DNA from 3 places in the Brachybacterium sp. B718/18 genome. Region 3 is predicted to be linked to each of the others. Evidence: predicted binding sites of a transcription regulator. Region 3 holds the regulator's gene; each other region holds the start of a gene.

Region 1 (3,997 bases), on a different contig from region 3:
GTCGTGCTCATCGCGCTCCTGCTCGCACGCGCTCTCGGCGCCGAGCGCACCGGCCTGCACCGCGGCGCGCTCGCCGCCCGCTGGGTGGGCCTCCCGCTCGGCATGGTCGTGATGATGCTGGTCATCGTCGCCGCCGCGTCGGGACGGACGGCCGACACAGAGTCCCTCGCCGCGCTCGGACCCGCGGCGGGCGGCATCGTGCTCCTCCTCGCGATCGCGGCCGGCGAGCTCACCCTCCCCGCTCCGCAGGTCGCGGTGCGCCGGGCCTCCCTGCGCCGACGCACCCTGGGCACGCTCCTCCCGCGGGCCGCCGCGGTACTCGTCGCCCTCACGCTCACAGTCCTCGCCCTCGTGGCCCTCACCGGGCTGCTGCTCGCGGCCGACGGGTCCACGTTCGCGATCGAGGCCCCGCCGTCGGGCGACGACCTCGGCCAGGGCGTGGCCTACGGCCCCTTCCCGGGCGGCGACTACACCGTGACGATCGCCGCCGGGATGCTCATCCTGGTACTCGTCGCGGGTGGAGCGCTCGCGCTGATCCTCCGTCGCCGGCCGAGCGACGATGTGCACGACCTGCTGCTGCGCCGCCGCTCCGCGACCTCCGTGGCCGGGGCCGTGGTCCTCGCCGCGGCTGCCTGCACGGTGCCGGTCGCGCTCGCGCTCCTGCGTCCGCTGCTGCTGGTGCGCGGCGAATTCGCGATCACCGCGGGGATGCAGGCCGGCACCGGGATCGCCGCGGGTGGGATCGTCGTGGGCCTGCTCGCCCTCCCACTCGGCCTCGCGATGGTGATGGTCCCCGAGGTTCTCGCCCGCTCGGGGCCGCGGGCTCGAGCATCGGCTGCGACCGTCGCGGTCGAGGGGGTCGCGGGATGACCCATATCGTGGTCGACATGGACAACCCCACCCCGCCCTACGAGCAGGTCCGTCGCGAGATCCTCGAGCAGATCCGCGGGGGAGAGCTGCGCCCCGGCGACCGCCTCCCCGCGATCCGCGTCCTCGCCGGCGACCTCGGCCTCGCCGCCGGCACCGTCGCCCGCGCCTACAAGGAGCTCGAGGAGGCGGGGATCGTCAGCACCCGCCGCGGCGCGGGCACCACGGTCGCCGCGGGGGCGGAGATCGAGGCCCGCCGGCTGCTCGGCGCGCTGCGCCTCCCGGCGGCGGGCGCGGCGGATCCGACCCTCGTGGAGCTGCTGACCGCGCCGCTCGAGGAGGCCCGCGCGCTGGGGGCCGACGACGCCGCGATCCTCGCCGCCGTGCGGGCGGTGCTGGCCCACCGACGGTGAGGATCCGCCTCGAGCCCCTCGGCCCGCAGCACGGACCGGAGATCCTCGCCGGCCAGGACGAGGCGCTGGAGCGGGAGACCATCGGGCGGCCCTGGACCGCCGCCTCGCTCGAGGAGTTCCTGGCTCGGTGCGCTCGCTGGCGGGCCGACGGGCCGCTCCGCGAGCTCGCCGCGGTCGAGTCGAGCAGCGGCCGGCTGCTCGGCGGGGGAGGGCTGAACCGGTTCGCTCCGGGACTCGCCCGGGACCAGGTGGCGCTGACCTACTGGCTGCTGGCCGACGCGCGCGGACGCGGGCTCGGCACCGAGCTCGCCGCCGCGGTCCTCGCCCGCGCGGCGACGATGCCCGGGGTGCGCGAGGCGGTTCTGCTCATCGATCCGGCGAACGGCTCCTCGCAGGCGGTGGCGCGGGGGATCGGTGCCCGGCCGACGGGGGAGCGGGTGCCCCATCCGGCGGGCCGCGGGCGGACGGCGGAGCGCTGGGTGGCGGCCCTCGGGGAGTGATCGTTCCTCCACGCGCGGAGTTATCCACAAAATCGGCGGGTCCGGTCCAAATCCTTGTGTGAGGGGTCCTGTGGGAGTAGCCTGGAGGAGTCTTGGTTCGAGGGGCTTACGAACGGACATTCGATAACAAGCGGGGGGGGGGGGGCGACATGGTCACTGTGCTGGATCGTCGACGCTCCGAGCCCTCCCGGTCCGTCCGGGCCCGCTCGCCGCTCACCGAGGACTCCCTGCTGCGCCGGGGCGGTGTCGACAGGGGCTCGGCGGACGCCCGCGCGATCACCCGGCTGCTCGAAGCCGAGCGCGAGGAGTCCCGTCGGCATGCGCGTCGCCTGCAGGAACTCGCCCCCTTCTGGATCGATTCGGAGGATCCCGAGCTCGCCGACTCCCGGGAGGAGCGCAGCCTCGCCGTCGCGATCGCCCTGCGCACCACCAGCTCCCGCGCCGCCGGCGAGATCCGTGGCGCGCACATGGCCGTGGTGGAGATGCCGCGGACCCTCGCCCGCCTCGCCGCAGGGGAGATGCCCCGGGAGTGGCATGGCCGAATGCTGCGGGAATGCCGAGACCTCACCCCGTTCCAGCGTGACGAGGTGGATTCCGTCATCGCCGGATGGGATCTCGCCTCGATCCCCGCGGAGCGATTCCGGGACGAGCTGCGACAGGTCATCGCCTGGCAGCGCTCGGCCGATCCGCTGCCCCGGCCGGAGGACCTCCGCGACGTGGTTCTCGAGGGCGGGCGCGAGGGGGACGGTACCGCCTCCCTGCGCGTCACCGGCCCGATCCCCGAGATCCTCGATCTCGCCCGACGGCTCGACGCCGGGGCGCGGGCCGTGCAGGCCGCCCAGCGCCGCGCCCTCGACGAGGGCGCCCCTGTTCCCTTCGACCTCGACGGCACGGTCGCCGGCGCCGGTCGGGCGATGAGCCTCGCCCAGCTCCGCTACGCCATCATGCTCCGCTCATTCCTGGACACCGGCGGCGTCGAGGTGCCCGCACCCCGCTTCCGCCTCAACGTGGTCATCCCCGTCCTCACCCTGATGGGGCTCGACGACACCCCGGCCACCCTCGACGGCACCCACCCGCTGCCCGCGGAGATGGCGCGGGATCTCGCCGCCGCCGAGCCGGTGTGGCACCGGGTCTTCACCGATCCGATCAGCGGCGAGTTCCTCCCCCTCCCCGCCGAGCGCTACCGGCCCACCGAGGCGATGGTCGAGCACCTCCGCCTCCGGGATCCGCTCTGCGCGGTCCCCGGGTGCACGCGGCACACCACCGATGACGCCGAGACCGACCATCTCGAGGAGTTCGACCACGCGGACCCCGCCCGCGGCGGGCCGACCTCCCTCCACAACCTGCACCGCCTCCACTGGGGCCACCACGATCTGAAGACCGCGGGCCGGATCGACCCGGTGCGCGAACCCGACGGCTCCACCATCTGGACGGTCGGGGCGCCGGCCCTCGTCACGATCCGCGTCCGCCCACGCGGCGACCTCGCGACGCCCCGTCTCGCCCGGGCGCTCCAGGAGTCCTGGGAACACCACCGCTGGCACGAGGAGCTCGAGGCTCTCGAGCGCAGCGGCGAGCTGGAGCGGATGCTGCGCGAGTGGGGTCCCCCTGATCCGCGCGAGGGCTGGATGCCGGGCGACGCGGTGCCGGACCCGCCCTTCTGAGTACCCTTCCCCTCATGCGGTACGGATTCCTCGGCCCCGAGACGACCTTCACCCACCAGGCCCTCCTCCAGGCACTCGCCGAGATCCCCGCGGAGCCCGGCGCGTCGGCCCCCGAGACCGTGCCCTTCTCCTCCGTGGCCACCGCGACCACCGCCCTGCTCGCCGGGGACGTCGACGCGCTCATGGCCCCGATCGAGAACTCCGTCGAGGGCGGCGTCTCCGGCACCCTCGACGTGCTCGCCGCGACGGAGTCGATCACGATCGTCGCCGAGCAGACCGTGCAGATCACCTTCGTCCTGGCCGCGCGCGAGGACACACCGCTCGACGAGCTCACCAGCGTCTCCTCCCACCCGCACGCCCAGGCGCAGGTGCAGGGCTGGCTCCGCGCGAACGTGCCGACCGCCCAGGTCGCCGCCTCCTCCTCGACCGCCGCCGCGGCCCGCGACCTCGCCGCCCTCGACGCCGAGTCCGCTCGGGGCCGGGCCGCCGTCTGCTCACCGCTCGCCGCCGAGCACTTCGGCCTCACCGTCCTCGCCGAGGGCATCGAGGACCACGA
Region 2 (3,997 bases), on a different contig from region 3:
TCGCGAACCTGCCCTACAACGTCGCGACCCCGATCCTGCTCACCGTGCTCGAGCGCTTCCCCTCGATCCGCACGGCGCTGGTGATGGTGCAGTCCGAGGTGGTGGACCGCCTCGCCGCCGGCCCCGGCTCGCGCACCTACGGCGCCCCGAGCGTGAAGGCCGCCTGGTACGGCCGCACCGAGCATGCCGGTCGGATCTCCCGGCAGATCTTCTGGCCCGTGCCCAATGTCGACTCGGCCCTCGTCGAACTGGTCCGCCACGAGACCCCGCTCGGGGACGATGCGGAGCGCGCCCGGGTGTTCGCCGTAGTGGATGCGGCCTTCGCGCAGCGGCGCAAGACCCTGCGGGCGGCCCTGGCCGGTTGGGCCGGTTCCGCGCCCCGTGCCGAGGCAGTGCTGCGCGCGGCCGGCGTGGACCCGTCGGCTCGCGGCGAGACCCTCGAGATCGCGCAGTTCCAGGCCATCGCCCGCGCCGCCGACGAGGTGCCCGCATGAGCGGGGTCCCGGCGTCGGGTGCGGACCAGGGGACGGGTGCGGGACCAGGGGCCGGTGCGGGCTCGGGCACCGGTGTGGGCCTCGCGCGGCGGGTCGTCGTGCGGGCACCGGGCAAGATCAACCTCTCGCTCGCGGTCGGCGCCGTGGACGCGCGGGGCTATCACGTGCTCGAGACGCTCTTCCACGCCGTCGACCTGGCCGAGACCGTCACCGCCGTCCCGGCCGACGAGCTCTCTCTCACGGTCGACTCGGCCGTGCCCGGGGAGATCCCGCTCGACGGCCGCAACCTCGCCCTGCGCGCCGCCGAGCAGCTCCGCGCCGAGCACGACGTGAGCGCCGGCGCGGAGCTGCACATCCGCAAGGAGGTCCCGGTCGCAGGCGGTATGGGCGGCGGATCGGCCGACGCCGCCGCGACCCTCGTGGCGCTCGATCGACTCTGGGGCCTGGGGCTGAGCGAGGCGCAGCTGCGCGCCCACGCGGCGCGGCTGGGGGCCGACGTTCCCTTCGCTCTCCGCGGACGCACCGCGCTCGGCCGCGGCAACGGGGGAGACCTCTCCTCGGTGCTCACGGCGATGCACCCCACGTGGCTGCTCGCCGTGCCGGGAGGACACCTGTCGACCCCCGAGGTCTACCGCCGGCACGACGAGATCGCCGCCGCCCGCGAACGGACGCTCACCCCCGAGCCGCGGATCGACCCGCGCCAGCTCGAGGCCCTCGCGAGCGGGGACCTCGAGCTGCTCGGACGCACGCTCCACAACGATCTCCAGGACGCCGCTCTCGCCCTCCATCCCGGGCTCGAGCCGGTCCTCGCCGCCGCGCTGCGCGAGGGCGCCCTGGGTGCGCTGGTCAGCGGCTCGGGGCCGACGATCGCCGTGCTGGTCGCCGACGAGGCCCAGGCGCGGGGCGTAGCGGCCGCCCTGCAGTCGGCGGGGCTCGTCGAGAGCTGCCTGATCGCGGAGGGCAACGCCCCGGGAGCACGGGTGCTCGAGGAGAGCTGAGGGGCTCCCGCTCGCCTCCCGGCGGGCCCCCGTCCGTCTCCCGGCGGGCCTCCCGCCGTGTGCCACGCGCTTTCACCTGCGCTTCCGATGGAAGAATTCTCCTGCATATCAGGGACGCGCCGCCTGCTTCGTCGTTCCTGTGCCCGAGAAATCCCTCTTCTCACGCCGCGCGTAGCGCTCGAGCGGGACACTCGTCCAGCGTGCGGCGTGGGGCCCACGGGTGAAGAAGGGGGGCCAGTAAGAATCATTCCTCCCCAGTGGGTAGTTATCCACAAAGGGAAACTACTGCCCAGTAGGTAGGTGATTCCCCTTGCTCTATTCGAAAGGGTGTACGAGACTGGAGGCATGACATCTTCGGGGGACGGCGCGAGCAGGGTCGCCGGTGGGGCGGTGCTGGAGGACCAGCACATCCGCCTCGCCGAGGTCGACCTCTCTGCTGCTCGCGACGTTCTCGCCCGGATCGGCGCCGAGGGTGCCGAGACGTTCGACGCCCTCACCGCGCCGGAGTCCATCGCCCTGCTCGCCGAGCTCACTCGGATCGACGGCGCGCTCGAGGCGATCCGCGCCCGCGCCCTCATCCGTCTCGAGGAGGCCGTGCGCGAGGACTGCGTCGAGCGCGGCGAGAGCCCGCGCCGCGCCGTCGACATCGCCCGCACCGAGGCGTCCTTCGCCCTGCGCTCCTCCCGCGCGGTGGCCGGTCGCAGCCTCGCCACCTGCCGCCGGCTCGTGCTCTCGCTGCCCGGTCTGCTGCGGAGCCTCGCGGAGGGCACTCTGTCCCCCGAGGCGGTGCATCAGGTCGGCGTCGTGCTCGGCCCGGTCGAGCCGGAGATCCGTCGGCAGGTCGACGAGATCCTCACCTCCCGGCTGGAGGAGCACCAGGACTGTGGCCCCCGGGAGTGGTCGGACCTCGCCGAGAAGGTGCTCCACAGCCTCGATACCGCGGGAGCCGCGGCCCGGCATCATCGGGCCCGCCGAGAGCGGCACGTGCGGATCCGTCGCGTCCCGCACGGGATGGCGAAGGTCTCCGCGCTGATCCCCGCGGCGGACGGCGCCAGGATCCGCAAGGGTCTCTCCGTCGCGGCGGAGGCCGCGCGTGCCGGCGGCGACCGACGCGGGCACCAGCAGATCATGGCCGACCTCTTCGCGGACGCCCTCGTCGGCCGCGGCGACGGCGTCGACCCCGCGACTCTCGAGCTCGGGATCATCATCACCGACCGCTCCCTCCTCGCGCCGGAGCATGCCGACGCCGCGATCCTCGAGGGCTTCGGGGCCGTGCCCCTCGAGCACGTGCGCGAGGAGATGCGCCGCACCGCCCGGGACGCCGAATCCGCGGATCCCGAGCTCGCGCACACGCTGCGCCGCCTATACACCGATCCGGAGGACGGTCAGCTGGTCGCGGTCGAGTCCCGCTCCCGTGCCTTCCCGCCCGCGCTGCGCCGCTTCCTCACCTATGCCCACCAGAGTTGCCGCGCCCCGCACTGCGATGCCGACATCCGGCAGATGGACCACATCGTCCCCTGGTCCGAGGGTGGGGAGACCTCCCTCGCCAACGGCAACGGGCTGTGCGCCGCGGACAACGCCAAGGAGAGCGCCGGGGTGCGCGCCCGCGTCATCGAGGACGAGACGAGCGCGCGCCGCGGCGTCCGCTGGATCAGCCGATACGGGCAGGTCGCAGAGCGCGGAGCCGTGGATCTCGACCCCCTCGGGACCTACCGGAACCGGGTCCGGCGAGAGCCGGCAGACCGCGAGCGACGGCGGGATGAACCCGCCCCGCAGCCCCAGACAGACCCCGGGTCACAGCCCCTGCCCACGCTGCATCACGCCCTCGAGGCCCTCGTGATCCCGCTCCGGGACGGCACGAGGTCCCACCCGCAGGGCTCCCGAGGATCGGCGTCTCGCCGTGTCGATCTGTCCTGCCTCTGGTCCGAGGCCGCCTGAGCCTCCGCGAGACCTGACGGACCGCCCGTCCGGCCCCGCCCGCGGTCAGCCGATCTGCTCGGACAGCTCGAGCCAGCGCTCCTCGAGCTCCTCGTTCTCCTGCTCCAACGCGCGCAGCTGATCGGTCAGCCCCTGCAGCCCCTGGTAGTCGGACTGGTCGTGGTCGGCGAGCTTCGTGTGCAGCGTCTCGGTCTGCGCGGAGATCTTCTGCATCCGTCGCTCCACCGCGGAGAGCTCCTTCCGCGCGGCATGCGCCTCGGCACCCGAGAGAGCCGGGGCGCCTCCCGCAGAACTCCCGTCGGCCGGGTTCGTCGCCGACGAGCCGGTGACCCCAGCTTTGGCCCCTGGCCCGGCCCCCGCTCCGGCCTCCTCCGCCGCCGCGCGCAGCGCGAGATACTGCTCGACCCCGCCCGGCAGATGCCGCACCGCCCCGTCGAGCACCGCGAACTGCAGATCCGTGACCCGCTCGAGCAGGTACCGGTCGTGGGAGACGACCAGCAGCGGCCCCGGCCAGGTGTCGAGCAGGTCCTCCATCGCGGCGAGCATGTCGGTGTCCATGTCGTTCGT
Region 3 (3,997 bases):
TCCGCGGTCTCCGACCGGGCCTGGCGACAGGTCTCGGTGCTCGGCAACCAGTGCCTGGGGCAGACCTGCCCGGTGGTCACCTCCTGCTTCGCCGAGCGCAGCCGCGAGATCGCCCGCGAGGTCGACGTGGTCGTCACCAACCACGCGCTGCTCGCGATCGACGCCTTCGACCGTCACGGGATCATCCCCGAGCACGACGTGGTCGTGTTCGACGAGGCCCATGAGCTGACCAGCCGCGTCACCGGGGCGGTCACCGAGGTGCTCACTCCGGGCATGGTGCGCGGCACCGTGCGCGATCTGCGCTCGCTCGGCGTCGCGGCGACCGCCCTCGACGATGCGGGAGAGGAGCTCCGCGAGGCGCTCGCCCTCGTGTCCGACGGGAGGGTGATCGGCGACCTGCCCGAGCGGCTCGGCGACGCCGTGACCCAGGTGCGCATCGAAGCGCGCACCGCGCACTCCGACGCGAAGGATGCGGGAGAGGAGGCCGGGGCCAGCACAGCGGGCACGCGCAAGACGGTGCGGGCGACCCTGCAGGAGATCATCGACGTGTGCGAGCGGCTCGGCTCGCCCGGCGAGGACGATGTCGTCTCCGTCTCGCACTCCCCGGTGACGGGGCGATCCAGCCTCCAGGTCGCCCCGCTCAGCGTTGCGCTCGCGATGCGCTCGGCGATCCTCGAGGATCGCACCGCGATCCTGGCCTCGGCGACCCTCGCCCTCGGCGGCCGCTTCGAGCCACCCGCCGGAGAGGTGGGCCTCGCGCGCGCGGCCCGTCTGGACCCCGCCGCGATCCCCCCGGCGCGCGACGCCGGGGCGTGGGCGGCGCTCGATGTCGGCAGCCCCTTCGACTACCCGCGCCAGGGGATCCTGTACACCGCCCGCCATCTTCCGCCCCCCGGGCGGGAGGGGCCCCAGGCCGCGATGCTCGACCACCTCACCGAGCTGGTGGAGGCCTCCCGCGGCGGGGCACTGTGCCTGTTCTCCTCGCGACGGGGCGCGGAGCTCGCTGCCGAGCACGTCCGCGCCCGTCTGGACCTGCGGATCGAGGTGCAGGGGGAGGACTCGATGGCGAACCTCGTGCGCCACTTCCGCGAGGACGAGGACTCCTCGCTCTTCGGGACCCTCACGCTCTGGCAGGGCGTCGACGTGACGGGGCGCTCGCTGCGACTGGTCACCATCGACCGCATCCCCTTCCCGCGGCCCGACGATCCGCTCGCCTCGGCCCGGCAGGAGCGCATCGCCCAGCGCGGCGGGAACGGCTTCATGGCGGTCTCCGCCCAGCACGCGGCACTGCTGCTGGCTCAGGGTGCCGGCCGACTGATCCGCACGGTGGAGGACCGGGGAATGGTCGCGGTGCTCGATCCCCGCCTGTCCACGGCGCGCTACGGCGGGTTCCTGCGGGAGGCGATGCCCCCGCTCTGGCCGACGACCGATCCCCAGGTGGCCCTCGGGGCACTGCGGCGGCTCGCCGAGGCGCGATGAGGGCTCACCCCTCCGAGGGCTCTGGCGCCCCGATGTCCCCTCGCCCGGGCGTGCCGACGCGGAGAGCGGGGGAGGCTCAGACCGCGCGGAGCACCGCGACGACCTTGCCGAGGATCTCGGCATGGTCGCCGAGGATCGGGGCGAAGGCCGGGTTGTGCGGCATGAGCCAGACGTGGTCGTCCCGCATGACGAGGGTCTTGACCGTCGCCTCGCCGTCGATCATGGCGGCGACGATCTCGCCCTTCTCGGCGGACTGCTGACTGCGCACGACCACCCAGTCGCCATCGCAGATCGCGGCGTCCACCATCGAGTCGCCGACCACCTGCAGCAGGAACAGCTCACCGCCGCCCACGAGCCGCTCCGGCAGCGTGAAGACGTCCTCGACCTGCTCCTCCGCGGTGATGGGGATGCCCGCGGCGATACGCCCCACGAGCGGGACCGAGACCGAGGCGGAGCCGATCTCCGGGGCAGAGGCGGGCGCGGGGGAGTCGTCCTCCTGCGGCATCACCACCTCCATCGCGCGGGGGCGCTTCGGGTCCCGGCGCAGGAAGCCCTTGCGCTCGAGAGCCTGCAGCTGATGCGAGACCGAGGACGAGGAGGTCAGCCCGACGGCGTCGCCGATCTCGCGCATGGTGGGCGGGTATCCGTGCGCGGCGATCGCGGACTGGATCGTCTCGAGCACGAGCCGCTGGCGACGGGTCAGGCCCGCCGTGGCCTCGTCGCCCGCGGCGTCGCCGCGCGAGGGGATGGGCTGATCGGCGGTCGGGATCATCTCTCGGGCCTCCTGGCTCGCGTCGTCTGTCGGACCCTCGCGGTTCCGTAGTCCTCGCAGCCCACAGTAGGCGGGCACGCAGCGGATTCCAAACAGGTGTTCGAGATTCCTCTTGCGTGTCGCGGCCGGATCGGGCTACAGTCGCACAGACATTCGATCGAACAGGAGTTCGGATATGAGCACCCAGTCGGCCACGATCCTTCCCCTCCGCCCGACCACGCAGGCCGAGCGCACCACGCGCACGGCCCCTGCTCGAGCGGGCGTTCGACTCGAGGCGACCCGGCGCGGCCGCCGCCTCGCCGTCGCCCTCGCCTTCCTCCTCGGCCTGCTCGTGGCCGGCATCGCCCTCCTCGTCCTCGATGTGCCGGCGGCGCTCGCGGGCGCCGATCCGCAGGATCGGGTCACGGTCACCGTCGAGGCGGGGGACACCCTCTGGGAGTACGCCGAGGAGTATGCCCCCGAGGGCGCCTCGCCAGAGGCGTACATCGCGGAGGTGCGCACGCTGAACTCGCTGCCCACCGGCCGCCTCACCGCGGGCCAGGAGATCGTGCTGCCCGTCGCGGGCTCGGCGGAAGCACCGCTCGATCGCTGACCTCCGGCGGGATCGGTATCCTGGGCGGATGCACTGCCCGTTCTGCCGACATCCCGACTCGCGTGTCGTGGACTCGCGCACCTCCGACGACGGCTCGACCATCCGGCGTCGACGCCAGTGCCCCCACTGCTCGCGGCGCTTCTCCACCTCCGAGACCGCCTCGCTCTCGGTGCAGAAACGCTCCGGGGTGAGCGAGCCGTTCAGCCGCGGGAAGGTGATCTCCGGGGTGCGGAAGGCCTGCCAGGGCCGTCCCGTCACCGACGATCAGCTGGCCATGCTCGCCCAGCGCGTCGAGGAGGACATCCGCTCGAGCGGCGTCGCCGAGATCGACGCCCACCAGGTCGGGCTCGCGATCCTGCAGCCCCTGCAGGAGCTCGACGTCGTCGCCTATCTGCGCTTCGCGAGCGTGTACCAGGACTTCGAGTCCCTTGAGGACTTCGAGGCCGCGATCGAGCGACTGCGCACCGAGGCCGGCGCCGTCGGCTGACTCTCCTTCGGGGGTCTGCGCGGGGCTCCGACGGGCTCGGCACCTGCTCCACGCGAGCTGGACACCTGGGTGGTGCCTGGGCGTTCGGTGAACATGGTCGGAAACACGCTCCGACTGTGCATAGGATGTCCCTCGTGCCCCGCGAGGGTGCACGCCGATCGGCGGTCGCGGAGGGGAAGCCGCGGCCGCCGATCCCTTTCTCCGCGCCTCTCCTCAGGACTCCGGGGCGATCCCCGCCGGCAGCGGGGCCGCGTGGACCACGCCCAGGTGGCGGGTGGTGCGGGTCATCGCCACGTACAGATCGCCGGCACCGTGCTCCGCGAGCACCTCGGCCGGCTCGAGGATTACCACACCGTCGAACTCCAGGCCCTTGGCATCCTGCGCGGTCATCACCGCGATCTCGTCGTCCACGCCGGAGGAGCCCGCACCGATCGTCGGCAGGGCATCGACGGTGCGCAGGCTCGCGATGACGGCGTCGCTGCGGGACGAGCTCGTGATGACGGCAACGCGCCCGATCCCTTCGGCGTGGAGAGCGGCGACCGACGCCGCGACGCGCTCCTCGAGCGCGGAAGCGTCGACCCGCTCCACGAGCGGATCGCGGTCGCCCTCGCGCACGGAGGTCACCGGGGTGACGGGGAGGTCATGGGCGCGCGCCATCGCGAGCGCG

What was found. The regulator LexA, encoded in region 3, represses DNA repair genes until DNA is damaged. The targets are predictions, from matches to a motif close to TCGAACANNTGTTCGA.
Region 1: ACZCAH_RS04245 (HNH endonuclease signature motif containing protein) is a predicted target of LexA. The motif match lies at 1,889-1,904, and genes of this name have one in related genera.
Region 2: ACZCAH_RS13135 (HNH endonuclease signature motif containing protein) is a predicted target of LexA. The motif match lies at 1,812-1,827, and genes of this name have one in related genera.

The regions. Positions count from the first base shown of each region.
Region 1 covers NZ_JBVDDO010000002.1:77,779-81,775, reverse strand. Annotated here, with positions in the region: gene ACZCAH_RS04260 (hypothetical protein) at 1-870, shown strand, start outside; gene ACZCAH_RS04255 (GntR family transcriptional regulator) at 867-1,280, shown strand; gene ACZCAH_RS04250 (GNAT family N-acetyltransferase) at 1,277-1,780, shown strand; gene ACZCAH_RS04245 (HNH endonuclease signature motif containing protein) at 1,930-3,441, shown strand; gene pheA (prephenate dehydratase) at 3,456-3,997, shown strand, end outside.
Region 2 covers NZ_JBVDDO010000009.1:89,666-93,662, forward strand. Annotated here, with positions in the region: gene rsmA (16S rRNA (adenine(1518)-N(6)/adenine(1519)-N(6))-dimethyltransferase RsmA) at 1-494, shown strand, start outside; gene ACZCAH_RS13130 (4-(cytidine 5'-diphospho)-2-C-methyl-D-erythritol kinase) at 491-1,492, shown strand; gene ACZCAH_RS13135 (HNH endonuclease signature motif containing protein) at 1,838-3,430, shown strand; gene ACZCAH_RS13140 (ABC-F family ATP-binding cassette domain-containing protein) at 3,476-3,997, opposite strand, start outside.
Region 3 covers NZ_JBVDDO010000007.1:96,435-100,431, reverse strand. Annotated here, with positions in the region: gene ACZCAH_RS11905 (ATP-dependent DNA helicase) at 1-1,479, shown strand, start outside; gene lexA (transcriptional repressor LexA) at 1,556-2,251, opposite strand; gene ACZCAH_RS11895 (peptidoglycan-binding protein LysM) at 2,427-2,843, shown strand; gene nrdR (transcriptional regulator NrdR) at 2,872-3,330, shown strand; gene ACZCAH_RS11885 (HelD family protein) at 3,544-3,997, opposite strand, start outside.